3 regions of the Rufibacter sp. JT20002 genome follow, and region 2 is predicted to be linked to each of the others. Evidence: riboswitches for the same ligand, from Rfam matches in the RefSeq annotation. Region 2 holds a riboswitch; each other region holds the start of a gene.
The links. A riboswitch is a leader RNA that binds a small molecule or an ion and turns the genes downstream of it on or off. The one in region 2 is predicted to bind S-adenosylmethionine.
Positions count from the first base shown of each region.

Region 1: another riboswitch for S-adenosylmethionine. It lies ahead of metH (methionine synthase); the one in region 2 lies ahead of ACW9SV_RS20555 (ATP-grasp domain-containing protein).
Region 3: another riboswitch for S-adenosylmethionine. It lies ahead of ACW9SV_RS19015 (O-acetylhomoserine aminocarboxypropyltransferase/cysteine synthase family protein); the one in region 2 lies ahead of ACW9SV_RS20555 (ATP-grasp domain-containing protein).

Region 1 covers NZ_JBSZJY010000001.1:810,785-821,451, reverse strand. The annotation lists gene metH (methionine synthase) at 1-1,252, opposite strand, end outside; SAM riboswitch class I at 1,333-1,440, opposite strand; gene ACW9SV_RS03260 (hypothetical protein) at 1,615-2,124, opposite strand; gene ACW9SV_RS03255 (SAM-dependent methyltransferase) at 2,266-3,090, opposite strand; gene ACW9SV_RS03250 (Ig-like domain-containing protein) at 3,242-7,072, opposite strand; gene ACW9SV_RS03245 (hypothetical protein) at 7,305-7,763, shown strand; gene ACW9SV_RS03240 (oxidoreductase) at 8,568-9,230, opposite strand; gene ACW9SV_RS03235 (DUF5916 domain-containing protein) at 9,233-10,667, opposite strand, start outside.
Region 2 covers NZ_JBSZJY010000005.1:249,672-260,338, forward strand. The annotation lists gene gltB (glutamate synthase large subunit) at 1-2,217, shown strand, start outside; gene ACW9SV_RS20535 (glutamate synthase subunit beta) at 2,217-3,671, shown strand; gene ACW9SV_RS20540 (alpha/beta fold hydrolase) at 3,845-4,699, shown strand; gene ACW9SV_RS20545 (DUF6600 domain-containing protein) at 4,786-6,084, opposite strand; gene ACW9SV_RS20550 (sensor histidine kinase) at 6,535-7,797, shown strand; SAM riboswitch class I at 8,090-8,191, shown strand; gene ACW9SV_RS20555 (ATP-grasp domain-containing protein) at 8,592-9,575, shown strand; gene ACW9SV_RS20560 (LLM class flavin-dependent oxidoreductase) at 9,579-10,598, shown strand.
Region 3 covers NZ_JBSZJY010000004.1:525,554-536,220, reverse strand. The annotation lists gene ACW9SV_RS19040 (Ig-like domain-containing protein) at 1-2,922, shown strand, start outside; gene ACW9SV_RS19035 (aspartate kinase) at 3,039-4,373, shown strand; gene lysA (diaminopimelate decarboxylase) at 4,366-5,511, shown strand; gene ACW9SV_RS19025 (homoserine dehydrogenase) at 5,810-7,057, opposite strand; gene ACW9SV_RS19020 (homoserine O-acetyltransferase family protein) at 7,036-8,091, opposite strand; gene ACW9SV_RS19015 (O-acetylhomoserine aminocarboxypropyltransferase/cysteine synthase family protein) at 8,097-9,434, opposite strand; SAM riboswitch class I at 9,716-9,830, opposite strand; gene ACW9SV_RS19010 (phosphoribosylaminoimidazolesuccinocarboxamide synthase) at 10,033-10,667, shown strand, end outside.

The DNA of each region.
Region 1 (10,667 bases), on a different contig from region 2:
AGGCAATCAGGTTCAGGAACAAGGTCATGGCGGCCTCAGAGTCCAGCATGCCTTCGTCCATGTTCACGTCAATGATTTGCGCTCCGTTCTCCACCTGCTGGCGGGCAATGGCCAAGGCCTCTTCGTACTGCTCGTTTAGAATCAAACGCGCAAATTTTTTAGAACCAGTCACGTTGGTACGCTCGCCGATGTTCACGAAGTTAGACCCTTCATATACCGTCAGTGGCTCCAGACCGGAGTAAGTAGGAACAGCCGGTAATTGCGGCAACGGACGAGGCGGATACTGCTTCGCAATCTCAGCAATAGCCTTGATGTGCGGCGGCGTAGTTCCGCAACAGCCACCCACGATGTTCACGAAGTTGTTCTCCAGGAAGTCGCGGATGTGCTGGCCCATTTGCTCCGGCGTTTCGTCATACGCCCCGAAGGCGTTCGGCAGGCCAGCATTTGGGTAAGCACTGATATGAAACTTAGAAGCCTTACTCAGGGATTGTAAGTGCGGGCGCAGCTGCTTCGCACCCAACGCACAGTTAAAGCCTACGCTCAACAGCGGCATGTGTGACACGGAGTACAGGAAAGCCTCTACCGTTTGGCCTGAAAGGGTACGGCCGCTGGCATCGGTGATAGTACCAGAAACCATCAAAGGTAAACGTTTGCCGGTTTGCTGACTGTATTGGTCAATGGCGAACAAAGCCGCCTTGGCATTCAACGTATCGAAGATGGTTTCTACCAACAGCAAGTCCACGCCACCGTCTACCAGTCCGCGAACCTGCTCGGTGTAGGCTTCTACCAGTTCGTCATACGTTATGGCACGATAGCCAGGGTTGTTCACGTCTGGCGACAAAGAAGCAGTACGGTTGGTTGGTCCGATGGCTCCGGCCACAAAGCGAGGTTTCTCCGGGGTTCTGGCAGTCCACTCGTCAGCGGCTTCGCGGGCAATGCGGGCCGACTCATAGTTCAGTTCGTACACCAAATCCTGCATGTCGTAATCGGCCATGGCAATGGAGGTGCCGCTGAAGGTGTTGGTTTCGGCTATATCGGCGCCCGCCTCAAAGTAGAGGCTGTGTATTTCTTTGATGATGTGGGGTTGGGTGATAGAGAGCAAATCGTTGTTCCCCTTCACATCTAAGTGGTAGTCTTTGAAACGTTCGCCACGGTAATCATCCTCTTGGAGGTTGTACCGCTGGATCATGGTACCCATGGCACCGTCTAAGACTAATATTCGTTTTTTTACTTCTTCCTCAATGCGGGTCATCTTGTGCAAACCTAAAGGGTTAGTTGCGGCTCAAGAAAGGGCAGAGGAAAGTGGCGGGCGCAGGTGCGTGGGAGTTCCGTCACTTATCTCCCCCGGCGCGTAGGTGCAGCGGGTAGGAAGTAGCACCCAACTGAATTGGGTTGCTAAGACATCACAGGGCCTAATCCCTCCGTCTTTCTTGATAAGCAGTAGCAAAGATACGGGTTGCGGTTGGATTCCGCAAATGCAGGTGTGGAGCTAAAGCGCTTTGGGCCAGGTTTCAGCAAAAGAGGTATAAAGCGGAGTTGCCTGACTACAGACGAAAGGCCTGAAATAGAAAAAGCCTGCACGAGGCAGGCTTTTCAAGTAGGTTCGGGGAAGCATTAGAATGTGTAGCGGACGGTCAGAGCTCCGTCGCCATACAAGAAAAGACCGTCTCGGTTGACTTCGAAAAATGGCTTAAAATCGATGCCCACTGAAATCGGAATTTCCGTAATCTGATATTCCAAACCTACAATACCATCCACCCCCAACGTTACGAGGGTGTTATCATAAGAGTCTTCATAATGTTTGCTGGAGGGCTTGTGGTAGTATCTTCCGCGGAAAATGCCCAAGTGCCCGCCGGCTCCATAAAACCACTGCAGCCCCTGGATGCCAAACGCCGAGGCGTGTTGCTCCAATAAACCGGTTAACTGGAAGCCTCGCCGTCCGAAGCCCGTTCCCAGTATCCCCTCCAAGGCGCGGTCTTCTCTGAAAAAATACTTTCCGGAGATACCCGCCGAATACCCTCCCACCCTAAGGCCAAGGCCTACCGTTTGCGCCTGGGCGCTTTCCAGCTTGGCGAGGGAGAGCACTACTATTATCAGCCCAAAAATAAGATGTTTGTTTTTCATAGTAAAATGATTCTTCACAAAAGAGACCGATCCTGGGGTCTGCCTTTCTAAAACTTCTTAGAACCTGGGAATATTTTACCTGTGGATAAAAACTAGTAAAAAGCTTTTGGGCGATTTCCGGTTGAAACCTGAGCTCGCAAGTTAGCTTTTTTTATAAGACTGCAAGTACGCCTCGCGGGAGGTGCGTTGGCCAATTAGCCTGAAAAAGCTGATTTGGTGCTCGGTATCTTTTTTCAGTCCGCGGGCAAACGGGTCTTTTTTCTGACCGTGTTCCTCAAAATCGCGCACATATTGCTCTCTGATCAGGTCGGCGGCGGGCAGAAGTTCTGCGGTTTTGATCTGCACCAAGCCTGTCTTTTCCCAGAGCTTGCGCCACCAGGCCACTGAATGGATGTAGTACCAGTACGCCTGAAAATCTTCGCGCAGAAACTCAGGTACTTGGTCAATAGTCTCAATCTCGTCTTTGAAACATACGTCCACAATGCCAATATACCCGTCTGATTTCAGGAACCGGCAGATGTAGGGCAGATACTTGTCATCGGTGCCGAAGTAGGTGTAGGAGTCAATAACCAGCACTACATCGAAGAACTCCTCTGGGAACGGCAGCGAACGGGCGTCTAGCTGGAGCGGGAACACCTGGTTTTCCAAGCTTTCTTCCTGCACCCTTTTGTAGTTAGCGGTGGCCGAGATAGCCTCGTCTACTGCCCAGACCTGCACTCCAAACTCTTTGGCCAGGAAAATAGAACTTGCTGCCTTGCCGCAGCCCAGGTCCAACACGCGCATGCCTTTCTTTAAGGGAATGAGAGACGTGATGCTTTCCAGATTGAAGAGCACATTTTCGCCCATGGAGTGCTCACGCACCCACTCAGGGTCATATTGGGTACTCCGGGGAAAGTGGTGTTGTATCTGGTGTTGGGCAGCGTCCATGGAAATGAAGTTGGGTCTGCTGCCTTTACGCGCAGCCAAGTTCTAATGTTGAGTAGTTATCTTTTAGGGGAACTTGTCAAGCCATGTAAAATATGTTCTCCTGAAATGTAACAGTAAAACAAAAAATAAGTCCTTGACCCCAAGAGCCAAGGACTTATAGCTGTTCATGATTCAGAAGTAGTAAACTAATCTATCTCTTCATGGCCCTTAGGGTTTGCACTCCCTGCTTAGACTCTAACCGTACAAAATACAAACCTGCTGCCGTCTGATTATCTGCCCACTCTACCTGCATGATTGATTTAGCCTTTGCTTTACCTGCGGTAAGGGTTTTCACTAAGGTGCCACTTGCACTATAGATCTTCACACTATATTCTTCATCCTGAGCAAAAGCGAACTCAATGGTAGTGTTATCAGTGAAAGGGTTAGGATATACCCGGAAAGTATGGTCGGTTCCAACCTGTAGTTCTGATTCACTTACCGATGAGCTGATGGCAGCAACCGCCGGAGTAGTGGTTGTATTGATGGTAATGGTATAGTCCTCCGCCTCTCCATAAGAGATTGAGCTACAAGCATCGGTGCTGGCTAGGACGGCGTTGTAGCGGCTTCTAACCCGCATTTGCCTAGGACCGGCAACTGCGGTGGTTGGAATTGTAATGGTGGCCGTCAGAAGGCTTGTTGAAGCGGAAGCAGATTTGTACACAAACTCTCCAGCATCAGAGAAATCCCTGTCTCCATTATAATCTATCCAAACACCAAATCCCTGCGGATAAGCTGCCCCAGACTGTACTTTGAGAGTATAGGCTTGCCCCGGAGTAACGGAAGTGGTATAGGTTCCAGATGCGGGATAAACGGTGTATCCTATGGAGGTTCCGCCGCTGCAGCCCGAGTTATTATTCACCAGAGTGTTAAAGCTAAAGTTGTTGATGAAGTCCCCATCTGAGCAACCCATGGTATACGTAGGAGCACAACTGGTAATTGTAACTGAAACAGCGGCAGAAGTGGTAACCTTACCTAGGTTATCAGTTGCCTTAGCCGTAAGTGAATAGGTTCCCATGGCTACTCCAGACCAACTGAAGGAGTAAGGGGCCGTCAGGTCTTCCCGTAGCTTGGTGGTTCCAACAAAGAATTCCACTTTAGACACTGTTCCATCAGAATCTGTGACGTTGGCCGTGATGTTGATGGTGGCTGGGGCAGAGAAAGTGGCTCCTGCGGTAGGTGAGGTGATAGAAACGGTAGGGCCTACGTTGCCGCTGGTCACAGTTATAGATCTTGCCGATGAGGTAGTGACTTTGCCTAAGTTATCAGTCGCCTTGGCAGTTAGCGAGTGGGTTCCGGCTGTGGCTCCTGTCCAGCTGTAAGAGTATGGGGCAGAAAGGTCTTCGCCCAGCTTGGTGGTTCCGGCAAAGAACTCCACCTTAGCCACCGTGCCATCAGTATCTGCGGCGTTAGCAGATATAGTGATGGTGGCTGGAACTGTGAAAGTGGCTCCGGCGGTAGGGGCTGTTAAACTTACGGTAGGAGCGGCATTATCTTTAACCGTAATAGATACTGCGGCTGAAGTAGTAGCTGCTCCTATATTATCAATTGCCTTGGCGGTAAGGGAATAGGTGCCAACCGTAGCGCTTGTCCAGGTGTAGGAGTAGGGAGCTGTGAGGTCTTCACCCAATTTAGTGGTACCCCGGAAGAACTCTACCTTAGCTATTGTTCCGTCAGTATCTGCGGCATTAGCGTTGATGGTGATGGTTGCTGGAACCGTAAAGATTGCTCCGCTTGTGGGAGAAGTCAAGCTTACTGTAGGAGGAGTGGTCGTTTTCACAGTAATAGATCTGGCAGCAGAAGTAGCGACCTTGCCTTGATTGTCTGTCACCTTGGCGGTCAGCGAGTAAGTGCCGGCGGCAGCTCCGGCCCAGTTGTAGGAGTAGGGAGCTGTGAGGTCTTCCCCCAGCTTGGTAGTTCCTGCGAAGAATTCCACTTTAGCCACTGTGCCGTCAGGGTCTGCGGCGTTGGCGGTGATAGCAATTGTGGTTGGGTTAACGAAGACTGCTCCAGCTGCTGGTGCAGTAAGACTTACGGTAGGAGAGGTGTTATGACTAATTGTGATAGTATAGTCTTCAGCCTCGCCATAATTGAAAGAACTACAGGCATCGGTGCTAGCCAGAACATTGTTAAATAAACTTCTCACCCGCATTCGGGTTGTACCTGACGTCGCAGTTGTGGGTATAGTGACGTTGGTGGTTAAAAGGCTGGTAGTGGCGGAAGGTGAGCCGTATACGAACTCGCCCGCATCATTAAAGTCTTTATCTTGGTTATAATCTATCCAGACGCCAAACCCCTGGGGGTAGGAAGTTCCAGACTGTAGTTTAAGGCTATAAGTAACGCCTTTGTTTACAGCGGTGGTGTACGTGCCAGATGGAGCGTAATTGGTGTACCCAGTTGAGGTTCCGCTGCTACAACCCGAGTTGTTATTCACGAGCGTATTAAAGCTTAGGTTGTTGATAAAGTCTTGGTCAGAGCACCCGGTAACATATAAAGGTGTGCAATAGCTGGATGAAGAGATAGTGTAGGAACCTAAGGAGCCATAATCTGAGTTAGCTCCCAATGCCCCGGTGACTCCATCCACTGTAAGGTAATAGGTTCCGGCTGCTAAGGTTGTGCTTAAAGAAGCTGCCAGGGTAGATGGGTCAGCAGTTGCTACTACCGTGCCAGCAGAGTTACGCAACGTAAGGGAAATGTCCAGGTTGGGGTGGCTGGGATCCGGATTCACGGTAAGGGACGTCAGTCCGCCAGAAGAAGTGAATGAAAAGACATCCACATCGGTGCGGGTTGTGACAACCCCTTTGTTTTTTTCCGCTAAGATGTCACCATTAGTTTCTACTATAAGTGGGGTGGCCGTTGTAGTGGTGTTTCCATGGTCATCGGCGCGATAACCAAAGCCGTTTAGGGTAGAAATTTTTGCTAAATCATCTTCTGTGTTGTTGGCGTAGGGGTACTCACCTTTACTCCATTGAACCACCGGTACAGAATATCCTGCGCCCATTACTGGCCCCCAAGAGCTTTGTCCCCAGAAATACTCTTCAGCGGGAGAGGTTCGTCCGTCATGTACTAACTGTAGTGTATGCCCTGCCTCATGGGTACCGGCCTCTCCGGCGCCCTTTACGCCAGTGTTCCACACCCAGCAAGGAGTTTCACCGTAAGAGGTGCCTCCCCAGGTAAATGACCCAATGTACGCTACGCCTCCAGCGTTAGGATAGAAATAGTTAGTGGGAGTAAAGATGACGCGCATCCGGCGGTTAACCGGAACACTGTTAAAGACGGCTTCACTGGTAGTCACATTAAGAGCAAAAGGCCGGAAATCTTCACTTACCAGTTTCCATACCTCCGTCATTTCAGCTTCGCTTAGGGTGGAAGGCTCAGCTACAATGGGGTTGCCACCGTTGAAATTTGAGTTCCACAGGGTATTAGATACTGTCTGCCCGTCAAAGTCAAGGTAAACTACTGCTCCGGCACCAGGCAAACTCTGAAGGATAGGAACGGCATTAGCTATGGTAGGTGCCTGGGCTGTTTTGAATCGTTCCTTCTCTGGTTTTTTCTCAAATTTAGGAATGCCCACACAGAGCACTTGATCAATATCTTCTTCTTTTAAATACACTGAACCATCTGGAGTGGAAGAGTATCGATAAAACTTCTTTTCCTCTCGCATGATGATGGAACCGGAAACCTCCCGGCCATTCACGCTTAGGTTGAAACTACTATACCTTGAGCCGGAAACTTCTCCGTAAAAATGATTGGCCGCCCCCTCCTGCTTACTTGATTTCAGTTTGAGGGTTAAAGGCTTTCCACCGGGTAGTTGATGGCTGACCTGTGCCTCGAGAGCCGTTGCGCTGTTGGCTTGTTGGACCTTTGTCTTGTAAGTTGTAGCTATATCTTTAATTTTTCCGATATAGATGGGGTTTTGGGCGGTGGCAGAGCCTGTGACCCAACTGAAGAATAGAAGGGATAGAAGTAGATAGATCTGTTTCATAAGTGTATACGTTAAATGGAAAGGATATTTGGTTGTTTATTTTTTATTATCTTTTAGAAAATAGGGTGAAAACGTTTTAGGAGTAGATGTGTGATACTTGTTTGCGCGAGGTATGTAGTTTGTGAATGATTTGTTGAAGCTGCTTTGTTTATTGAATGATATTAGTTGTGGTAAATAAATGTAAATTGTATGATGTAGTCTTGGTTTATTTATTTAAAATTTAATACCAATAATGATGAGATTTAAAGCTGATTTTTTTGTTTTAACAACCATTTGTGTGTTGCTTTCTTTTGCGTGTACCGGTTTTAAAAGTACTGTTCTAAATGATCTAGAAAAGTCGTTAATTATTGGTTCTTGGGTGGTCGTAGAACCAACAACTACCCCACTTGCCATTTTGCCGCACTGCAAGGCAATCAAAAAAGGTTCTATATTTAAGTTTTCTCAAAATACACTTGAGGTGTATGATTCTGATTTAGAAAAGCCCTGTGGTGTTTTTTCTTTCAAGATCAGTGGCAACACAATCAGCTTTTTCAAGAATGATATGGTTTGGCTGTGTACCTTTGAGTTGACCTCCAATTCATTAAAGCTTACCTCAACTAATTTTATTACCTCTCATATTTCAGATAAACCTGTAAGAGACTCCATTGATGGTTTATCTAATATTGTGGTAGTTCTTGAGAAAAAAGAATGATTTATTTTTTTATTTATGCTGCAGGATTATGTACTTTTTTCAAAGTATTTGTTATGTATCTTAAAGGTTGAATTATAGTGTTTGTTAATTGAGTAATCAATAGTTTTTAATTTGTTTAAGGTATATAGTAAGAGAAGTATAAGCGATGACTAATTGCATCATAAGGAAACTCGTGATGTAATTAGTCATCGCCTTGTTAAAAGATATTTGCTCGAAAAATAGTTAGCTGAAAAGCACTTTTCTCGCAATCGTTAAAACAGATTATGCTGAATTTAAAATAGTAGTAAACTTGTCTGTTATTTATATATAGAACCTAAGTTCAATAACAGGCACAACAAGGAACCAAAGGTCATCTTACTTAATGACCCTTGAGTATGAATATGACTGGTGGGGGTTTTAAGTCAAAATTATCTTGATAAAAGATAATATCAAATACTTACTTCTATGTATTTTGTAGGTAGTGGATCTTCTTGCTCAAAAAATATCAAATGGAGTTTCAATAAAAAGTTTCAAGGGTGTTGTCTTGTAAAGCAATTGCCTGAGTGTAGCTGCCAAAGTAGTTTGGCTTTTGCAGCTATATCGTTGCGATAGAATTGGGAGAGACCGTTTTTAATCGGATGTCTGCCGTTTTGAGAAGAGTTGATGGACGCTTAAGGGAGAATCTTGCCTTAAAGTTAGAACCTTTGTTAGTTCCCCAAGCCACAGCTTTTAGCCAACGAAGAAGAGAGAAAAGTGAAATGGTTTGGACTCACTTTTGCTAAATACCCTTAAAAGCAGAAAGCCTTTAGCAAAAGCATCTATCCGTCAAGCATACTGGAGCATCTGCTCATTGGGGTGAACCAGCACCCCGCCGCCATCTTGTTTGGCCGCCTCTAGCATGGCTTTGGCGACTGTTTTAGCCTCTATGGCTTTGTATTTACGCAACGGTCCGTTGAACAGGAAACCAGCGCCTTTCATAAACGTGGCGGCCGCCCGCTCCCCAAACCGCACTTCCTGACGTTCCCCTAAAAGCAAAGAAGGTTGAAAGATGTGCACCGCCGTGAAAGGAAGCTTTTTGACCGCTTGCTCCATCTGGCCTTTCACCTGGTTGTAGAAAATGCGGGAGTCAGGGTCTGCCCCAAGCGCTGACACTACTAAGAACTGCGTGGCAAAGTGCGAGGAAGTGATTTTGGCCAGATTGACCACGTAATCGTAATCCACCTTCCGGAAGTTCTCTTTTGAGCCTGCTTTCTTAATTGTAGTGCCTAAACAGCAATACACGTCATCGGCGATGAGGCTGTGGCGGTGTTTCTCCAGGTTATCAAAATCCAGAATGATCTGCTGCAATTTAGGGTGCTCTACGTTTAGCTTCTTTCGGCCCACAGAGATTACTTTATTGTAACGGGGGCTTTGCAGCAGAAGCTGGAGGCAGTGGCTGCCTACCAATCCGCTGGCGCCGGCAATAAGAGCAGCTTTGGCAGAGACCATAGTTAGGATCTTGTTTTAAGGGCACGTTGGAGCACTTGATAATCAAGGTAATATAGCACCTTAACGGAGAAACTGTTCAATTGTTTGGCTTGCAGGGTGTTGCTCAGGTTCAGAAAATAATTGGCACGCTCGGGCAGGGCACTGTCATAGATCGCGTTTTTCCAGACTACGCTTACCTCACTGCCCGGCGCAAATCGCCAACTGTACACCAGGTCAATGTTGAAGGCGTTGAAGTTACGCGGATCGGCGGACGGAGAGGCCGGTCTGTAGCCCAGGGGAGATCCGTTCCCGTTATCCTGTAGCAGAAAGTATTTGTCAAAGGTGGCGTTAGACCAATAATGGCGCATGTTCAGGTTGAGCGCCGTACGGGCGTTGAAAATGTACGTGCCGGTAAGCGTGTTGCTGACCGTGTTTACGGTGCGATTTCCGAAGAAAACGCTGTCTGGTTCTCCTTTGCCGGCAAACCCGTAGGCGTTGAAATCTTGGCTGAAGTTGGTTTCATACACAAGTTGTAAATGGTCGTTGACCCGCACTCGGGGGCTTATCCCAATCCATCGGCTTAACTGGTCATATTCCTTCGCGTAGTAGAAACCGCCATTCAGGTCAAAGGCCAGTCTCTTGCGGTAATCGGTGGAAATGTAACTGTTCACCTCCCAACCGGCGGGTTTACGCAGCTTACGGTCTGGTACACCATCTTTATAAGAGCGTGGCTCAAAGTAATCATAGCCATCTAGCGGAAGCCAGACAATGGTGTAGCCAAAGGAGAGAAATTTCTTGGTGGTGGCGTTGGTCTCCAGGAAATACGCTAGTTGGGTAAACGAAGAAGGCTTGTAGAGCATGCGGTGTTGCACCCCCAGCGCGTTGTAGGCGTTGTTCAGTTTCCAGAACGGCTTGTAGAAATTGTACGCCACGTAGGCCTGCGTTTCGCGGGAGTTGTTGTTGTCCAGGTAACCCAGGTCATTGATGTCATAGGTGTGGCTCTCGGCGGTGTGCCGTGCCTGAAACTGAAAGCTACCACTGGTTTTTCCGAAACTGGCCGAGTACATATGGCCCAATTCAACCTTGTCTGTGCCCAGGGGCTGTTCGCCTTTGTTGTAGCGCTGGCTCAGGTTGCCGGTCATGTTCAGGGTGTAGGAGTTCTTCTTGTTGGTGAGCTTGGTCATAAGCCCTGTCACGTTGGCGTTGTGGAAACCTGCTCCCCGGGTTACGTTGGTGTTGGTGAAGGTAACAAACGAACTGTAAGGCAAGCTTTGGTCCAGCACCAGCACATTGTAGTTGGTCACGGGATCGGTTAGGACTTTGAACTCCTCGTTGTTCAAGCCGCTTCTGAGGGTGGCGTAGGTGTTGCGGGTCACGGCGTTGAACAAGCCAATACCCAAGCCTTTGTTTGTTCTGCCGGAGAGCTTGGAGGCGTTCACCAGGCTGGCTTTCTCGGGA
Region 2 (10,667 bases):
TTCAAAGGCACTACCAACCGCCTGGAAGGCTTGAACTTTGAGGACCTGGAGCGCGAAGCTCTGACCAAGCACCAATCTGCGTATCCGAACAAGGAAAACCTGCTAGAGTCCGGCGGGTACTACCAATGGCGCCGCGATGGCGAAGAGCACTTGCTCACGCCCAAGGTGATTCACCTGCTGCAAAAGTCTACCAGATTAAACGACTACTTATTATACAAAGAGTACTCCAAGTCCATAAGAGAGCACCAGCAGGAAACCGCCATTACGCTGCGTAACCTGTTTGAATTCCGGAAGCGGCAGTCGGTGCCTTTAGACGAAGTGGAACCCGTATCAGCTATCCTGAAGCGCTTTGCTACCGGAGCCATGTCGTTCGGGTCTATTTCCTATGAGGCGCACAGCACGCTGGCTATTGCCATGAACCGCATTGGGGGTAAAAGCAACAGCGGCGAAGGCGGCGAAGACGAGGCCCGCTACATCCGCAATCCTAACGGTGATTCCGAGATTTCACGCGTAAAACAGGTGGCCTCCGGCCGATTTGGCGTCACGAGCCATTACTTGGCGAACGCCGATGAAATCCAGATAAAGATAGCCCAGGGCGCCAAACCCGGCGAGGGCGGACAACTCCCCGGCCATAAAGTAGACCACTGGATTGCCCGCGTGCGCTGCTCTACGCCCGGGGTAGGCTTGATTTCGCCTCCTCCGCACCATGACATCTACTCCATTGAAGACCTGAAGCAGCTCATCTTCGACCTGAAGAACGCCAACCCTAGAGCCCGCATCAACGTGAAGCTGGTGGCCGAGGCAGGCGTAGGTACCATCGCCTCAGGCGTGGCCAAAGCCAAAGCCGATGCCATCATGATTTCGGGGGCTGACGGTGGTACCGGAGCCAGTCCGCTGAGCTCTATCCGCCATACCGGTTTGCCTTGGGAAATCGGCCTCGCCGAAGCGCACCAGACCTTGATTAAAAACAACCTCCGCAGCCGCGTGGTACTGCAGACCGACGGTAAGATTCTGACCGGCTATGACCTGGCGGTAGCCACCTTATTAGGAGCCGAAGAATACGGCGTAGCCACCGCGGCCCTCATCACCGAAGGCTGCATCATGATGCGTAAGTGCCACCTGAATACCTGCCCAGTTGGTATTGCTACCCAGAACCCAGATTTGCGCGCCCTTTTCACCGGCGACCCTGACCATGTGGTGAACCTGTTCACCTTCCTAGCCATGGAGCTGCGGCAAATTATGGCCTCTCTAGGCTTCAGAACTATCAATGAGATGGTGGGCCAGTCGCAGGTGCTTAAAATCAGAACCGACCTGAACCACTGGAAACTGAAAAACCTAGACCTCTCTCCTATCTTTCACCAGGAGTACTCGCCTAAAAACGTGGGTACTTACAAGCAGATTGAGCAAGACCACGAGACTGGCAGAGTACTGGACAAAAAGCTCATCCGGGACCTGAAAAAAGGCAATACCGAGGTAGAGTACCGCATCAACAACGTAGACCGCGCGGTGGGCACCATGTTGTCGTATGAAATCTCCCGCAACTTCGGGAAGCACGGCTTGCCGGAAGATTCATTTAAAGCCACCTTCTACGGCTCGGCCGGCCAGAGTTTTGGCGCTTTCCTAGCGCCGGGGCTTTCCTTCAAGCTATACGGTGAAGCCAACGACTACATGGGCAAAGGTCTTTCGGGCGGAAAACTGATTCTACAGCCGTTCAAGGAAAGCCAATACCTGGCGCATGAACACATTATTACCGGCAACGTGGCGCTCTACGGCGCTACGGGGGGCAAGGTGTACATCAACGGGATGGCCGGGGAGCGCTTCTGCGTGCGTAACTCAGGTGCTGAGGCGGTGGTGGAAGGCATTGGCGACCACGGCTGTGAGTACATGACGGGCGGCAAAGTGCTGGTGCTAGGTGAGATAGGCAAGAACTTCGCAGCCGGTATGAGCGGCGGCATGGCCTACATCTATGCCCCTGACCCCAACCATGTAGACCAATTGAACCTGGACATGGTAGGCCTGGAAGAACCAGACTCCGAAGACCTGCTCTGGATTGTGAAGAAACTACAAGAGCACGTGGCCTATACCGGCAGCGTACTGGCCCGGGAGTTCCTGCAAAACTGGGAAATCCACCGCGACCATTTCCGGAAAGTGATGCCACACGATTTGAAAAAAGCCTTGCAATTACAAGATAAAGAAACTGAAAGAATATTGGCGTAATGGGAATAGCAGATGGATTCTTGAAATATAACCGGGAACTGCCCGGCACCCGCGACCCTAAGGTGCGGGTAAATGACTCCAACGAAATATACCTTCCCTTCCCCGAAGAGAAGACAAAGCAACAGGCATCCCGCTGCATGGACTGCGGCATTCCATTCTGCCACAACGGCTGTCCGCTGGGCAACTTGATTCCGGATTTCAACGATGCGGTCTCAGAAGGCGATTGGGAAAGGGCCATACGCGTGCTGTACCGCACAAACAACTTCCCGGAGTTTACCGGTCGTATCTGCCCGGCCCCGTGCGAAAGCAGCTGCGTGTTGTCCATCAACAAACCAGCAGTGACTATTGAGCACATAGAGAAATCTATTGCCGAAAAGTCCTTTGAGCTGGGCTTGGTGAAACCCGAGCCTCCGTTGCACAGAACGGGCAAAAAGGTAGCCGTGGTAGGTTCTGGTCCGGCTGGTTTAGCGGCAGCTGCCCAGCTGAACAAAGCCGGGCACAAAGTCACCGTGTTTGAGAAGGATGAGAAAGCCGGCGGCTTGCTGCGCTACGGCATCCCAGATTTCAAGCTGGAAAAATGGACCATTGACCGCCGCCTGGCCATCCTGGAAGCTGAGGGCATCAAGTTCAAGTACAACCGCAAAATCGGGCAAGACACCACCCTAAAGAAACTGTACCGCAAGTATGATGCGGTGCTGTTGTGCATCGGGTCTACCAAACCCCGCGCCATCTCCATCCCGGGCAATCATCTCAAAGGCATCCATTTCGCCATGGATTACCTGGGCTTGCAGAACCGCCGGGTAGACGGTGCGCAGATTGCGCCCGAGAACGACATCAACGCCTTCGGCAAGCACGTGCTGGTGATTGGCGGTGGTGATACCGGCTCTGACTGCGTGGGCACGGCCAACCGTCACTTCGCCAAATCTGTGACGCAGTTGCAGTACCGCTACATGCCGTCCACCGAGCGGCACCCCACCAACCCGTGGCCCGAAGTGGCCGTGACGCTTTCTTCTTCCTCTTCCCACGAAGAAGGCTGCGAGCGGAGCTGGGGCTGGCTGAACAAAGAGTTTATTGCCGATGAAAACGGAAACGTAAAAGGCCTACGCGTAGTGGAACTGGAGTGGAAAAACCAGTCTGAGTACACTGAGAAGCCCAACAGCGAACGCATCCTGCCTTGCGACCTTGCCCTGATTGCCATCGGCTATGAACGCCCGGAGCACGATGCCTTCACTTCCAACTTCAAATTTGAACTGGATCGCCGCGGCAACTTCAAACTTAACGACTGGCAAACCAACATCCCTGGCATCTTCTCGGCCGGAGACGCCTGCCGTGGCCAGTCGCTGGTAGTCTGGGCCATCTCAGACGGTCGCGAAGCTGCTCGTGCCATTGACGTGTACCTCATGGGCGATTCAGAATTGCCGTCTAAAGAGCTTTCAAAGTATCAGCTGTTTTAAGTTGATATCAAGTAGCTCGTATCACGTAGCACGATTATCGTTTTGAAATGCCCCATTCTTGCCTGTTTGGTGAGATGGGGCTTTTCTGTTTAAGGCTTGAATTCAGAAAAGAAAGCCCGAAACAGAATTATACCTTCACTTGCTCGTAGAAGTCTTTATCACCAGCTAACTCAATGATGGAAACAAGGCCAAACTTCTACAACACCAATGGCATCAAACTACATGTGGCTGAGGCGGGACCACAGGAAGGAAAAACCATCCTGTTTCTGCATGGCTTCCCAGAATATTGGTATGGTTGGAAGAAGCAGTTGAGTTTCTTCTCAGAGAAGGGCTGGCATGCTGTTGCGCCAGACCAGCGGGGCTACAATCTGAGCAGCAAACCTGAAGGCGTAGAAGCCTACGCCATTGACGAGCTTACTCGAGATATTGTAGAGCTTATCCCGCAGCTCACTACCCAGAAAATAGTACTGGTGGGGCACGACTGGGGTGGAGCTGTCGCCTGGAATATAGCGTTACATCATCCGGAATTATTAGAAAAGCTGGTAATTCTGAACATGCCGCACCCAGAGGTAGCCCACGAGCACTTGACCAAGAACCCAAAACAGATGCTTAGGAGTTGGTATACGGGCTTCTTCCAGATTCCCTGGGTACCAGAAGTGGTCAACAGCTCTTTTAATTTCAAAGTATTGGAAAGTACCCTGAAAGGCTCTGCCCAACCGGATACGTTTACCCAGCAAGACATAGAAGGCTATAAAGAGGCTTGGAAACAGCCAGGAGCCCTGGAAGCCATGATTTATTGGTACAGGGCCTACAAATACAAAAAGATAGAAGCTACCCACCTGGTTGAGGTCCCCACCCTAATGCTCTGGGGAAAGCAGGACCAGTTTCTGGGGACGGAACTAGCGCTGCCAAGTATTGAGCAATGCACCAACGGCCAACTGTTCTTCCTGGAAAACGCTACCCACTGGCTGCACCATGAACAGCCGGAAAAAGTAAATGCCTGGATGGAAAATTTTCTGAGGGCTTAATAGCCGTTTTGGACAAACCACGCTAAAACAAAAAACCGCACCTCAAAGAAGTGCGGCTTTCCCATCATTCATTAAATCAAAAACTCTTAATTTCTGCCGCCTCGACTAGACTCTCTTCCGGATGAGGATTCCTGGCGGGGAGAAGCTTGGCGCTGGGCCGGGGTCTGAGACGGAGCAGAGACTTCGCGGCTTCTTTGCTGGTACTGTCCTGACCCGGCAGATTCTTGCCGGCTTCTGGTCTGGTACTGGCCTTGGCCAGAGGAAGCATCTGACCGGCGGGGTGAATACGAACCCTCAGAACGTTGTTCTGTCGACTCATACGAGGAACGGGTGCGGGTTCCGGCCGGGTTAGTTTCATCAGAACGTTGCGGATACTCTCTGGTGCTTGAGCGGGTCTGGGAAGCACGGTCCATTCGGTCAGAGGTACTTTCCCGTAGGCCTTCCCGGGTCCGAATTCTTTCCGTTTCCACGCTCCGCTGCTCAGAGGAGGACTCCAAGCCAGTCCGGCTACGGTAGGTATCGCTTTCTGCGCCTGTACGGGTTCTTCCGGTACTGCTGCTCCGGTCAGTCCTGCCTACGGTACCGCTGTTGGTGTCTGTCAGGCGAGATCTAGTGGAGGAATTATCTCGGGCAACCACACGGGTAGGTGCTTCCTCGCGGCGCGAGTTCACATCAGGGCGATAGATACGAACGGAGTTATCAGCTACTGAGGTTCTACCTGGCCGACTGTCTCTGTCTACGCGGTAAACATTCACTTTGCGGTTGGTGGCGCGTTCTATGTCTTGGTTTCTTGGGCCATACACATATCGCCGGTTATCACGCTCATAATAGTTGTTGATGATGGTGGTATTGTGGTAGATGTTGACCACCCGGGTTCTAGGCACGCAGTAGCTGTAAATGCGCGGACTAGTGATGTACATCACGGGCACAAACACCCAGCGCACCGGCGCCACCACGTAGGTTACTCTTGGGCCCATAGGTGCCCAGCCGTAATAGCCGCCCCCGTTACGCCAATCTACCCAAGCCGGTCCCCACTCAGAGCCCGGCACCCAAAGCCAACCGTAATAGTCATCGTACATCCATCGGCCGTAGTGGAAAGGAGCCCAGCCCCAATCATAGTCAGATACCCAGGTGTTGCCGTATTCGGTCATCACCCAATGCCCGCGTGTGGCATACGGCTGAAAATCGCGCCCCACGTCCGGAGACCAAACATAGCCGTACTCCGGGTCCCTGATCCAGCGGCCGTAAGGGTCCAGTTCATCATAAAAGGTCTGGAAAGACACACGGTCTCCCGGACGAGCCTGCGCTTCAGGAACCCTGAGCAGACTGAAGGCCATGAGGGCAACCACCCCCAGCGCCCACAAGCGTTGTAAAAAGGTTTTCATCGGGACTGATGTTTATATTGGGCAGCGGCGCGAAAAACTGGATCACGTTTCCTACTCAATTGGGTTAAAAACAGGAAAACTTCGTTTTGTGAACTCAATCCAAAACCTTGCCAAAATCACCTTTATTTGGGTCCTGTTTCAAATAAATTACTTGGCTATAATCCCCTCATACTAAGCACGAAGGCACTTCTTTGGGTTGCTCTCTCCAAATACGAGCAATTACCTCAAGTAAACTTAGGATTATTCCATTTCATCAGATTTACGGTATAAAAAAACGGACCTGGTTTTTGCATCATAAAAAAGGGACTTTTTAGTACCTTTGCACCATACTTTTGCCCCCCTCCCCCAGGCAATTGCCAGATTTTTACAATTCCAGAGTTTACGTTGAAATTTTACTTTTTCAATGCGCCCGCACCTTTGCCTTTACAGGCATTCAGGCAGGAGTATGTTTTGCAAAACTTAAAGAAGCTTCGGCTGGCCGCTTACCTGGCTATGTCGGTTTCTTGCGGTATTATGCTCTTACCCTTGCTGTTTCCGCTCCTGAACCAAACAGCGCACGTTACCTTTTTCAGGGGACTTAATATTTCTCTGGTGCTTGCCTCGGCGGTTACCCTTAGTTTAGAGCACTTTTTTCTGAAAGGCAGGCAAAACAGACTTCCTCTTTGGGTGGCGCAACTTCTGTGCCTGGGCTTTGGGTTTGCGTTTATCTCCTGCTGTCTGGGTATTACGTTCATAGCGCAGTCTAACCCTAAAAATACCCTGACCATGTACCTGTTGGGGCTGGTGACCGTGGCCTTCCTATGGGACTTTGAGTACCTGGAAACCCTGCTTTTGGTAGCCCTCACCTCGCTGGCCTTCACGTTGGTTATCTACTTTTCCTTTCTAGGGCCGGAGCAGGCCATCCTGAACCATTGCATGTCTTTTGTGATCCTGGTCTGCTTTTATTTTCTCTCCCGCATCATGTACAGCTACCGGGCTACCCATTTTCTGCAGTTAAAGGAGATTGAAAAAAAAAACCAGGAGATTCAGAAAATGAGCCAGGCTAAATCTGAGATTCTGGGCGTAGTGGCCCATGACCTGAGAAGCCCGTTCAACAACATTGAGATGCTTACTTCCCTGCTGCAGCAAAAGAATTTCACCCCTGAGCAGGAACAGCAATACCTTGGCCTGATTTTAACTAGTTGCCAAACCTCTAAACAAACGATCAACGAGTTACTTTATGTTGCCCGGGAAGACCAGCAGGAAGCCATTCCGCTGGAGAAACTGGATATCTGCCAGGTACTAGAAGATATCCAGAGTGAATGGGAGTCCCAGTTGCAAGGTTCTAAAGATCTGCAACTCCTGCATCCGGTTGGTCCGGTTTACGCCCATCTAAACAAAGATCGGTTTCACCGGATCATGAACAACCTGCTTTCCAACGCCGCCAAATTCACGCCCACTAATGGCAAAATCCTGATCAGAGTGCAGGAGCAAAAGAAAAATCTCCTGCTGCAGGTAACGGATGAAGGCATCGGCATTCCGGAGAAAATTAGGCCGCTGCTGTTTGAGCGGTTTTCTAAGGCCCGTAGAAAAGGGTTGAAAGGCGAAAAGTCCACTGGGCTCGGGTTGAGTATCTGCCGGCAATTAGTGGAGCAGCACGGCGGTTCTATTGAAGTAGAAAGCGAGGAACGCAAAGGCACTACCTTCTCCATCACCCTACCCATCGCGAAGTAAAATCAGCCTGCAACTTCTAATCGGCACTCCAATTCCGCCAGCTTCAAAGGAAGTAGCTTCGTTCACTAAAAAGCCTACATGAAAGTAGGACTGGTTTAGGCCTGATTCCCCTAAATCGAGCGCGAAATGGGTTTTTAGTTCTTTTGAAATCAACAAGAGGCGGTAACTCTATTACTGTTCTTGCTGACAAAGAGCATCTGTTGCTACATGAATTTTGCATAAAATTTGGATTCTATTATTTTCAACTGCACTTTTGCAGCACTAAAGTCAATTACCCCTCTTGTTGGGGCTTGATTTATACAGAAGAAGGGAGAGAACAGGCTCTATGAACTTCTAGCAACCTAGGTAAGACTAGGTGCTAATTCCTGCCTAAGGGACTTAGGAAATATAAACGAACAGCCCATGACCACTACATTGCTTTCTTCTATTGCTGCCCTACTGCAGAAACTATTGTCAAGACTTAACGGTCCTACCCTACAGCCCGTGCCTGTACGGCCCTTCTCTTGTTGTTGCTGTTGTTAGCCCTCTCTGAGGCGTAGCAAGGGCAATACCTGAATTTCCCATTCTAAATCAGGTTTGTTTTTACCGGACTTGCAACCATTTGCGGCCATCCCTTTGCTCAGTCCTCCTCCAACGCAGAGGCTACCTCCACCTTTTTGGCCTGATAAGCTGATCCTTTTTACCCTGTTTTTTAAACAACGCTAAAACGCTCCTTAACCACTAACAAACAATAGTATCTCCTATACCTCTATAGAGATATCTACCATTAAACGAACCCAATTACACAAACGAACATGAGCACTCCTTCTTTTGAAAAACCAATTGCCATTTTCCACGAGCACCCAGACTGGTTCAAACCTTTGTTTGAAGAGCTAGACGCCCGCGGTATACCTTATGTACGCCTGAACGCCGCTGAGCACACCTATGACCTGGCCGAGGACGAAACGCCGTACAGCCTGTTCTTCAACCGCATGAGCCCTTCTGCCTACCTACGCGGAAATGAAAACGGCATTTTCTATACCTTAGGCTTATTGGGGCACCTGGAGCGCACCGGCACGCCAACCGTGAACGGACACAAAGCTTTCCAGTACGAGACCAACAAGGCCCTGCAGTTATCGCTGTTGCAGTCTCTGGGCTTGCCTTACCCGAAAGCGCGCGTGATCAACCATGCGTCACAGGCGGTAAAAGCCGCGGAAAGCCTGCGTTTCCCGATCGTCGTGAAAGCCAACATTGGCGGCAGCGGCGCGGGCATCATCAAATATGACTCTGTGGAGTCACTGGCGCAATCGGTGGCGAACAACGAGATTGATTTGGGCATTGACCACACCGCTTTGGTGCAGGAGTTCATCCCGGCCCGAGGCGGGTACATCCACCGCGTGGAGACCCTAGGCGGCAAATACCTTTATGCCATCAAAGTGTACACTACCGGCGAAAGCTTCAACCTGTGCCCTGCTGATATCTGCCAGACCACAACCGGCGTAGAACTGGTGCGCAACGCCTGCGCCTTAGATGCGCCTAAAAACGGCCTGAAAGTAGAAGGCTACACCCCAGAGCAGGAAGTAATTGACGCCATTGAGGCCATCGTGCAGAACTCCGGCATTGACGTAGGAGGTATTGAGTACATCATTGACGACCGCGACGGACAACTGTACTACTATGACGTGAACGCGCTTTCTAACTTCGTGGCCGATGCCGTGAACGTGATCGGGTTCAACCCGCACAAGAAGCTGGTAGATTTTCTGGAGAAAAAGGCCCAACTAGTAGCAGAGGAGGTATAAGCCATGCAGTTCGGATATTGGTTACCTGTATTTGGCGGCTGGCTTCGCAATGTGCCTGATGAAGGCATGACCACCTCCTGGGACTACGTGAAGCAACTGGCGCAACGCAGCGAGGAATGGGGCTACAGCCTCTCGCTTATTGCCGAGTTATACTTGAACGACATCAAAGGCCAGGAAGCTCCGGCCCTGGATGCCTGGTCTACCGCCGCTGCTTTGGCCGCTGTGACAAAGGAACTGGAGATCATGGTGGCGGTGCGCCCTACCTTCCATAACCCGGCGCTGCTGGCGAAAGCCGCCGCCAACATTGACCTGATCAGCAACGGCCGTCTGTCTCTGAACGTGGTGTCCAGTTGGTGGAAAGACGAAGCCACCAAGTATGGCATTCAGTTTGAGCAGCACGATGACCGCTACGCCCGCACCAAAGAGTGGCTGGACGTGGTAACGAACCTCTGGGAGAAAGACCATTTCACCTACGAAGGCAAGTACTACCAGGTCACCGACAACGTGCTGCAGCCCAAGCCGAAGAAAAAGCCCTTTATCTACGCCGGAGGCGAGTCTGAAGCCGCTAAGACGCTTATCTCTAACCAGTGCGACGGTTACGTGATGCATGGAGACTCCCCGGAGACCATCGGGAACCGCATCTCAGACATGCGCGAGCGCCGCGAGAAAGCTGGGTTGCCGCCCATGAAGTTTGGCGTGGCGGCGTACTCCATCGTGCGTGAAACGGAGCAGGAAGTGAAGAAGGAACTGGAGCGTATTACGGATGTGAACGCTTCTGCGGCAGGTTATGGCAACTACCAGCAGTGGCTGGCCGGTACGCAACTGGAGCAACAGGTTTCTTTGCAGGACTACTCCGTTTCTAACCGCGGCCTACGCACCGGCCTCACCGGAACGCCTGCCCAGATCCAGGACAGAATTGGCGAGTACGAGAAAGTAGGCGTGGATTTCTTCCTGCTGCAATGCAGCCCGCAACTAGAGGAAATGGAGCGTTTCTCTGAGTCAGTGATTCAGGTATTGGTTTAGGAAATCGCCCACTATTCAGCTTTCAGGAAAGTTGAACAAGTAAAAAAAGAGGCTCGTCAATGGCGAGCC
Region 3 (10,667 bases), on a different contig from region 2:
CGTGTCACCTGGTCAATTGCCATAAATGCCACAAACCAAGCCAACCTAGGCACTGGAACAACTGTTACAGCTTCTATTACTCCTACGGGCGGGAGTTGTGAAAGCCAGCAGACAGGTGCCGTTACGGTATCCTGCGTGGCCCCTTCTACTACTCCAACGCTGGCCCCTGCTGCTCAAACGGTATGTAATAACAGCTCCGCAGTTCTCACAGTAAACAACTCGCAAAATGGGATAATTTACCAGGTTTACAATGGAGATGTAGCTAGTGGGCCTGCCATGGTAGGAAATGGTAGCACCATCACCCTATCTTCAGGAAACCTTACGGCTGCTACGGTTCTTACCGTTAGAGCTTTCCAGGTAGGTTCTCCAGATTGCCAAGCTACTTTAAATGGAAGCACTTCCATTACCATTGCTCCGGCTCCTAAAGCTTTGTCGGTAGCCCCCATTACTTCTTCCGTTTGTAATGGGTCAAGTGAATCGGTAACAATTGCCAATTCTGAAGAAAATGTGTCTTACCAAATTCAGGTACTGAATCCTGCAACAGGAACTTACTCAAACACAGGAACATCGGTAAGAGGTACGGGAGGAACCATCACCATTACCACTGGGGCTTTAACTTCAAGTGGAACCTTTAGGGTAGTGGGATCTCAGAATGGATGTTCCACCGAGATGGGCAACACCTTTGCGGTAAATGTTCCTTCCAATGCCTTAACCCTGGTTCCTACGGTGCAATCCTTGTGTGCAGGTAGTTCGGCCTCCATTACTATAAATAGCTCAGGGAACGGCGTATCGTATCAGTTGCAAAGGTTAGAGGGGTCAACTTTCGTTAACACGGGCAATCCGGTTTCTGGTACAGGCGGAAACATTACCCTTGTTTCGTCTAGCCTTTCTTCTGCCGGAACAAACACCTTCCGGGTGTTGGCAACTTCAGGGCAATGCGCACCTTTTGCATTGACTCAACAAGTAACCGTAAATGTAACATCAGGCACTCCAACTTCCTTTACTGTTACTCCTGGTACCACTACCGTCTGCAGCGGACAAGCCGCCACGTTGAGTCTTTCAGGCTCACAAGTGGGTGTAACTTACCAAATTTACTCCGGCACAACGGCCTTAGGAAGTATTGTGGAAGGAACTGGCAATGCCATAACACTTTCTTCCGGGGCTATTACCTCAGGGGGAACCTTCAGTGTTAGAGCGACAAATGGTTGTGGAAACCAGGTATCCATGGGAAGTACTGCTGTTACCGTTAACCCAATCCCAACCGCTTTTGCGGTAACACCTACTACGCAGGCAGTTTGTAACAGCAGCGCTGCCACCATCAGCTTAGCTGGCACTCAAACAGGAGTTACCTACCAAGTTCAGATCTACAACACTGCTACGGGTACTTATAGCACCACCGGCACAAGTGTTTCAGGAACTGGAGGGCCAATCAACTTAGTTACTGGCTCGCTTACAGCCAATTCAAACTTGAAAGTGGTGGCAACCACCACCAACGGGTGTGCTATAGACATGAGTAACAGGGTATTTGTGGCGGTTCCAACCAGCAACTTGACAATAGCCGCAGTTACTCCTTCGGTTTGTACTAACAGTACAGGGCAAGTAAGGGTAATCGCTTCCGAAACCGAAGTATTCTATCAACTTTATGAGGGCACTACTCCAGTTGGTTCTTTGGTGGAAGGCACAGGAGGAGACATTATATTAACTTCTAATGCCATCGCCAACAATACCACTTTTACGGTCAGAGCAACACCGTCCAGCCCTGCTGGGTGCGCTGCCTTCCAGGTTGGTAACCCGGTTACCATTAACGTTTCTTCGCCAACGGTGCAGTCAACCTCCCTTGCAACTGCCCCAAGCGTTTGTAGCGGCTCCACAGGAAGTATAACCTTAACTTCTTCCCAACAAGGTATTACCTACCAAATGTACAATGGAACTACTCCAACTGGTTTTGGAGTCGCTGGAACTGGCGGGACTATTACCTTAACCTCAGATCCACTAACCTCCAATGCGAACCTCCAGGTATTTGCCATCAGTTCAGGCTGCTCCAACACCGCTATGGGATCTGCTTACGCAATTACTGTAAACGCCCTTCCAACGCAATATTCTTTTGCCAACACTCAAAAGATTGTCAGACCAGAAGGTACCGTCACTATAGAGTTACCAAATTCACAAAATGGTGTAGAGTACCAGATTTACAACGGAAGTACGCCTAGCGGGGCTCGTGTAAGAGGTACTGGTGGTCCAATAGTCCTGACTTCTGGCCCTATAACTTCCTCTACCACCCTTACTGTTCAAGCGATTGGCACAGGGGGTTGTAGCAATGTGACCATGAAAGGATTCTCGTCTGTAACGGTTGACTCTGCTCCACTTCCAGTAGCGTTAACGTCCTTCACAGCACAAGCCACTGGTACTGGAGTACAGCTAGATTGGACTACCGTCGGTGAAAAAGACAATGACTACTTCCAGGTAGAGCGTAGCCTTAACGGAAAAGTTTTTGCCAACATTGGCCAGGTAAAAGGAAACGGGACTAGCAACGAGGAAATCAATTACACCTTCACCGATGCTGGAGCTCCTGCCGGAACTGTGTACTACCGGTTGAAACAAGTAGACCTGAACGGCCAATCTGAGTACAGCAAGGTTGTATCAGTGAAAGCGTTGGGTGCTAATACCGCGGCCCAGGTGGCGGTTTCCCCTAACCCGTTCACAAACGAACTGTCTTTCTCGGTGACCAGTACAGAAGAAAGAACCGTGTTGGTGGAACTGTATGACCTTAACCAGAAACTGATCTACAGAGAATCTGCTAAGGTGGCCTCCGGCAAGGTAACCCTTACCAAAAACCTTTCTACCATCGCCAACGGCATTTACATGCTGCGAGTAACTGGTTCTTCCCTGTCTGAGGTGATCAGGGTAGTGAAGAAAGACTAATCAGATCATATCTAAAGCAAAACCCCACCCGCTGCTCAGGAAAAAAAGCAGCGGGTGGGGTTTTCTTTTAGGAATCGCTTATGTTTTAGTAAATTCGCAGGTTTTATTTTATTTCTATGAAAATCATGAAATTTGGGGGCACCTCCGTAGGCTCTGCGGAGCGGATGGGTGCCGTCTCTCAACTGCTTCCCAAGCAGGAACCCGTGATTGTAGTGCTTTCTGCCATGTCAGGAACCACCAATCACCTGGTGCAAATTGGGCAGCAACTGGCCCAGGGCAATGTGGCCCAGGCAGAATCTCTCACAGCACAATTAGAGCAACACTATAAACAGGTGATTGCTGATTTATATAAACAGGAAACTTCAAAGGAAAAGGGTAAACAGGTTGTTCAGGTGGTGTTCGCCGATATCCGGGCTTGCTTTGACCGGGCATTTTCCCCTGCCACAGAGAAAATCATTTTAGCCCAGGGCGAATTGTTGTCAACGCAACTCTTCCAGATTTTTCAGGAGGAAAACGGAATCCCATCTGTGTTGCTACCCGCGTTGGAGTTCATGAAGATTACCCCAGACGAGGAGCCAGACCAGGCGTTTATCCGGGAGAACCTGAGAAAGCAGCTTGACCAGTACCCAGATAATCAGCTGTTCATCACCCAAGGATACATCTGCCGGAACGCCAAAAACGAGATCGATAATTTAAAGCGAGGCGGCAGTGACTATACCGCTTCTATTGTTGGCGCGGCTGTGAAAGCTTCTGAGATTCAGATCTGGACCGACATTGACGGCATGCACAACAACGATCCGCGGGTGGTGAAGAACACTTACCCTATCGCGGAGCTGTCTTTTGATGAGGCGGCGGAGTTGGCATACTTTGGGGCAAAGATCCTGCACCCATCCAGTATTCTTCCGGCTCAGCAGCATAACATTCCGGTTCGGTTGTTAAACACCATGCAACCCGAGGCGGCTGGTACCACCATCTCCTCCAAGAGAACCGGAAACAAAATCAAGGCAGTTGCTGCAAAAGACGGCATCATTGCCATCAAGATCAAATCTAGCCGTATGTTGCTGGCCTATGGTTTCCTGCGCAGCGTGTTTGAGGTGTTTGAGCGTTTCAAGACGCCTATTGATATGATCACTACGTCAGAAGTGGCGGTTTCCCTCACCATTGACAACCAAACCTACCTGCCCGAAATCACCGAGGCCTTGCAGCGGTTCGGGAGCGTGGAGATCGACACAGATTTGACCATTGTCTGCGTGGTGGGTGACTTCATGGAAGACAAACCAGGTGCCGCCCTTAAAGTGGTTCAGTCATTGAAGCATATTCCGTTGCGCATGATCTCCTACGGAGGAAGCAAAAACAACATCAGCTTTTTGGTAAACACCACCTATAAAGAAGATGCGTTGATCTCCATTAATGAAGGAGTGTTCCAGGAAAGAGAGGAAAGCCATGCTTAAAGAACAACTTCAGGCGTTCTCTCAGCACCAAACCCCTTTTTACGCGTATGACCTTTCCCTTCTGCGGCAAACACTAGATGCCGCAAAAGAAGAGGCCTCTAAATACGATTACCATGTGCATTATGCCCTTAAAGCAAATGCCAACGCTCCAATCCTTGCCGAAATCTTGGAGCGGGGTTTTGGGGCCGATTGCGTAAGTGGCAATGAGGTACGCAGAGCTCTTGAGGCAGGCTTTGCCCCCGAGCAGATTGTGTTTGCAGGCGTAGGAAAATCAGATGCCGAGATCAACTTTGCCCTGGACGCCAACATTTTCTGCTTCAATTCAGAATCTGTGCAGGAATTGGAGGTGATTCAGGAATTGGCGGCTGCGAAGGGGAAAGTGGCGCAGGTGGCCTTGCGCATTAACCCGAACGTGGATGCTTACACGCACAAGCACATTACCACAGGTTTAGAGGAAAACAAGTTTGGAATCAATGCCTGGGAACTGGAGGATCTATTGCCTCGTTTCGCCTATTGGTCTAACGTGAAGCTGGTGGGCTTGCACTTCCACATCGGGTCCCAGATCACAGATTTGCGGGCGTTTGAAAACCTTTGCATACGCGTGAACGAAATCCAAAATTGGTTTGAGGAACGCGACCTTAGCTTCCCGCACCTGAATGTGGGCGGCGGATTAGGCGTAGATTACCATACTCCCGAAGAAAACCCCATCGCAGACTTCGCGGCTTACTTTTCCATCTTTGACAGATTGCTGGAGAAACGCCAAGGACAGGTGGTGCACTTTGAGTTAGGCAGGGCCCTGGTAGCTCCAAGCGGAAATCTTATTTCTAAGGTACTTTACTTAAAACATGGCCAAAAGACCAACTTCGTGATTCTGGATGCCGGAATGACTGAGTTGATGCGCCCGGCCCTGTACCAGGCGTACCATAAGATTGAGAACCTTACCAGCGACTTGCCCGCCAAAACCTATGACGTGGTAGGGCCTATCTGCGAGTCTACTGACTGCTTTTCTAAAGCGGTTGAACTCCCCGAAACCAAACGTGGCGATCTAGTAGCCATCAGAACCGCCGGTGCTTACGGTGAGGTGATGGTTTCTGAATACAACCTTCGGGACAGGGTAAAGGCTGTATATCTTTCCTAGGCTTTCAAGCTACTTTATAGCTCATCTTACTAAACCTCCGTTTCGGCGTTTGTCTTTTGAAAACAGGCCCAAAGCGGAGGTTTCTTCTTTAAAGGGCTTTCAACTGCCATCAGCTTTGCAGGCGTTTTAACACCCTGTTTTAAGCTGTTTTTCCTAAAAAAGGCCACAAACGAAAACACCCGGCATAAAACCAGGTGCCTGCGCAATTTGAACGAACTAAATAAACAAGCTACTCTTTAGAAAACGGTTGATCCGTTTCAATACTTTTAAGCTCAACTTAGTAGTTAAGGAGGCTTTATTAAGATAACTCTACCTTTTCTTTTTCCTTCTTAGAAGTCGCGCCAACAAAATCGGAGGAAAGGGCCATGATATAAGCTCCAGACTTTCTGATTTGGTCTTGCGTCTTGATCAGGTTACCCAAAGAAACCGTTCCGATGACGCTGAAGGTATCGTTGTCCCGTTGCACGTTCTGCAGGTTGGTTAACCCCAGCGCGGCCACCAACTCAGGCTCGCTACAACGTAGATAAACTTCAAAACCAAAGTCCAGGGCCAAAGCCGGGGCATTGGTGGTTTTGCTTAGTTTCTTGTACCCATAGCTGTAGCCATTACTCACAGAGACGATATCTGACAGCACGGCCGCTCCGGTAGGGTGTCCGCCGGCACCGCGGCCCTTGAACAATTGCGGACCAGAGTACGCTCCCTGTACCACCACACCATTAAACTCCTGCTCCACCACAAACAGGTCGTCTGAGGCATCTACCAGGCTTGGCAAAACCACCGGCACCAACTCTCCGTCGGCGGTAAGGTGTACCGAGGCGACCATCTTGATAACCGCTTCATTTTGCTTTGCATACTCGCAGTCTTGATCACTTAGGTAATCAATACCAAAGAAGGCCACTTCTTCCGGGGCAAGCGTCCGGCCAAAAGCATGGGCCGTTAAGATGCACAGTTTATGCCGTGAATCGGCTCCGGCTACATCCAACCAGGGGTCTAACTCCGCAAACCCTTTATCCTGGGCTTCCTTCAATGCTTCTGAGTAGACTTTCTGCAGTTTGAAGATCTGGCTCAGGATATAATTAGAGGAACCATTCAAGATTCCGTGCACCCGCTCCAGAGGTTCATTGGAGAAATACTCCTCAACCGTTCTAATAATAGGAATGCCTCCGGCCACGGCTGCCTCATACAAGAGAACGCCGCCAAACTTGTTTTGTAGGTCCAAAAGCTCGGGTAAGTGGTAAGCCACCAATTTTTTATTGGCAGTTACTACTTTTTTACCGCGCCTCAGGGCTTCAGAAACAATGGTGTAGGCTTCATTGGCGTCACTAATAGCTTCCACCAGAATATCCAGGCTTTCGTCCTGAAGCACTTGATGAAAATCATACGTAAAGCTCTCTGAAGGCAAGGGCCGAAGCTTTTTAGGGTCTTTGACACAGATGCGCTCTACCTTATAAGGAAGCGACTCTTCGCGGGAGAGAAGGTCATACAAGCCCTGCCCTACGCAGCCAAACCCAAACAAACCTATTTTTAGAAGACGGTGGGAATCCATGTTTTTCTTTGTTGTTTTTTCTGTAAAAAAGTATCCAAAAGATGGCTTAATTGAGCCGTCTCCAATAAGAAGCCGTCGTGACCGGCCTCAGAATGTATTATCTGGAAGGTAGCATTAGGAATGTATCTGGCTACAAACTTTTGCTCATTCACCGGGAATAGTTGATCGCTGTCCACCCCAATCACCAGAGTCTCGGCCTGTACATGGCGCAATGCCTCCTGTAGGCTCCCCCGGTTACGACCTACGTGGTGACTGTCCATCATCTTGGTCAGTTGCCAGTAAGAAAAAGCATTGAACCGTTTGGCTAGCTTCTCTCCCTGGTATTGTTGATAGCTGGCGGCCCGGTACGTTTTTTTCAGGTCTGAGGAGTTCTCTTTCTGCGCTTGGTTGTACGAGTTATAAGTACGGTAAGACAGCAACGCAATGGAACGGGCCGTTTTCATTCCGTTCAATCCTGCATCATCCGTGGCCAATTGCCAGGTGACATCCTGTTCTATGGCCATGCGCTGACTTTCGTTTAAGGCAATGGCCCATGGAGTTTGCCGGGCATTGGCAGCAATCTGCACCAGCCGGCGGGTAACGTATGGGTACTCCACCGCCCACGCCAATGCCTGCTGTCCGCCAATAGAACCTCCAATGAGAACATTGATTTGCTCTATACCCAAGTGCTCCCGAAGGGCATCAAACGCCCGTACCACATCCAGGTTGGTTAACGTTGGGAAAGCATGGTAATAAGGTTTACCGGTATCTGGGTTTAAACTCAAAGGTCCGGTAGATCCGTAGCAACTGCCCGGCGTATTGGCGCAGACAATAAAATGCTTGGCAGGGTCAAAGGTCTTGCCTTCACCAAACAGGTCGCCCCACCAATCTTTTACAAAAGCGTTTCCGGAAAAGGCGTGGCAAACCCACACTACGTTGCTTTTATCTTCATTCAGGGTGCCCCAGGTAGTATAAAAGAGTTGGAAGCCGGGCAAAGATTGCCCAGACTCCAGCGTAAATTCATCTGTAAATTCAAAAACGCGTCCTTTCAACATGGCTTCTACTCACTTACTGCGGCCTTCAACTTCGGTTCCTGTACTCTCACTTTGGCAAACGCCTGTTCAAAATCTGCTTTGATGTCCTCTAGGTGCTCAATACCCGCAGACACCCGCAGTAGCGTGGGGTTTACCCCTGCTGACAACTGCTCTTCTTCATTCAATTGTTGGTGCGTGGTAGAGGCTGGGTGAATGATCAGGGTTTTGGCATCGCCTACGTTTGCCAGATGGCTCACCAATTCTAGACTGTTAACAAAAACCTCGGCCTCTTCTTTGCCCCCTTTCAAGTTGAAGCTTAACACTCCACCGAAGCCGCGTTTCAGGTACTTTTTCGCCAAAGTATGGTAAGGACTGGAGGCAAGGCCCGGATAATTCACACTCTCCACTAAAGGATGCTGCTCCAGCCACTGCGCCAAAGCCAAGGCATTCTCAACCGTGCGGTCTACCCGTAGCGACAAGGTTTCCAAGCCCTGGATTAATTGAAAGGAGTTGAACGGGCTTAAGGCCGGCCCAAAATCACGAAGACCCTCTACCCTGGCCCTAATAGCAAAGGCAATGTTCCCGAAGGGTCCATCAGCCCCGAATACTTCCCAGAAGTTCAGGCCGTGGTATCCTTCTGAAGGCTCACTGAACTGCGGGAACTTTCCATTACCCCAGTTGAAGTTTCCGCCATCTACAATCACGCCGCCCACGCTGGTCCCGTGCCCGCCAATCCATTTGGTGGCAGAGGCCACCACTACGTTGGCTCCGTGCTCTAATGGTCGGAACAAATATCCGCCCGCCCCAAAGGTATTGTCTACCACCAACGGAATCTGATGCCCCGCCGCTACCGCCGCAATGGATTCAAAGTCTGGAATGTTGAAACGGGGGTTGCCAATAGTCTCCAGATAAAGGGCTTTCGTGTTTTCGTCAATAAGGGCCGCATACGTGGCTGGTTCATCATTCTTAGCAAATCTTACTTCAATGCCCAAGCGCTTGAAAGCTACCTTAAACTGGTTGTAAGAGCCACCATACAGGTTGCTGGAGGCCACGAAATTGTCACCTGCCTGCAGGATATTATTTAAGGCAATGAATTGAGCCGCTTGCCCTGAACCAACGGCAACGGCGGCCACGCCCCCTTCCAAAGCGGCAATGCGTTTCTCAAACACATCGGTGGTGGGGTTCATGATGCGGGTGTAGATATTCCCGAATTGTTTTAGCGCAAACAGGTTAGCCCCATGCTCTGCGTTCTCAAAAACATAGGAAGTAGTTTGGTAGATAGGCACCGCCCGTGAACGAGTGGTAGCATCTATTTCTTGGCCAGCGTGTAGCTGAAGGGTTTCAAAACGATAAGAATTAGACATGATTATAGCCGGTTACAATTGAAAAATTGAACAAATTCAAGAGCCAGAAAACTAACAGACAACAGGTTCCCTCCTGCCGCTGTGCGTCAGGCCCCTAAAGAAAATTTAAATTACTTTAGATGAGGGGATTAGCGACAACAGCAACAAATATCCATCATGGACATAGTGCACATTCGCGTAATAGAGGAGATAATAATAGGTGTGTTACCTTTTGCCGCCATGGTCAGGTGCGGCGCTGCATTGTTAGAAGTGGCGTTGATTTGCTTTTCCATCTTCGTATCAATTTATATTCCCCAAGTGGCAATATGTCCCCTGGGATCAGGACTTAGCACCTTACACGGCTGGTAGGTTGCTAGAGCTTCATTGAGCCTGTCTCTCCGCTCTTCTTTATAAATCAACTACCGGAATAATTGACTTGATGCTGCAAATCTATTAACGAAATCTTTAAACCCAAATAAAATTGAAAATATTTTGCAATTTATTTTCAAAAACCAACAAATGTTAGTAAATGTAGGCCACGGCCTTCCTAAGGGTTTGGGAGAAATATACTTGTCCCGTCTGTAACCTTTCCTAACTTTGCCGCCGTTAGTCATCTGCCATGCAAGCGTTAAAAGAAACCAACTTCCACTTTCCAGAACAAACCGGCTTTTACCGGGGCAAGGTTCGGGATGTTTATTATTTCAAAGACAAACTGGCCTTGGTGGCCACTGATCGGATCTCTGCCTTTGACGTGGTGCTGCCGCGGGCCATCCCCTTTAAAGGACAGGTACTGAACCAAATTGCAGCCACCTTTTTAGAAGCAACGGCCAATGTAGTGCCTAACTGGGTTCTGAGCCAACCGGCTCCTAACGTCACGATTGGTCGCCAATGCGAGACGTTCAAAGTGGAAATGGTTATCAGAGGATATTTAGCGGGCCATGCCTGGCGTGAATACAGTGCCGGTAAGCGTACCTTGTGTGGCGTGTCCCTGCCGGAGGGGCTGCGGGAAAATGACCCGTTTCCTGAACCAATTATCACCCCTACGACCAAAGCCGCCGAGGGCCACGATGAAGACATCTCCAGAGAGGAAATCCTGAAACAGGGTATCGTTTCTGAGCAGGATTACGTTCAACTGGAGGCGTACACCAGAGCCCTATTCCAACGCGGAACTGAACTGGCCGCCGAGCGCGGACTTATCCTGGTGGATACCAAATATGAGTTTGGGAAAGCAGATGGCATCATTTATTTGATAGA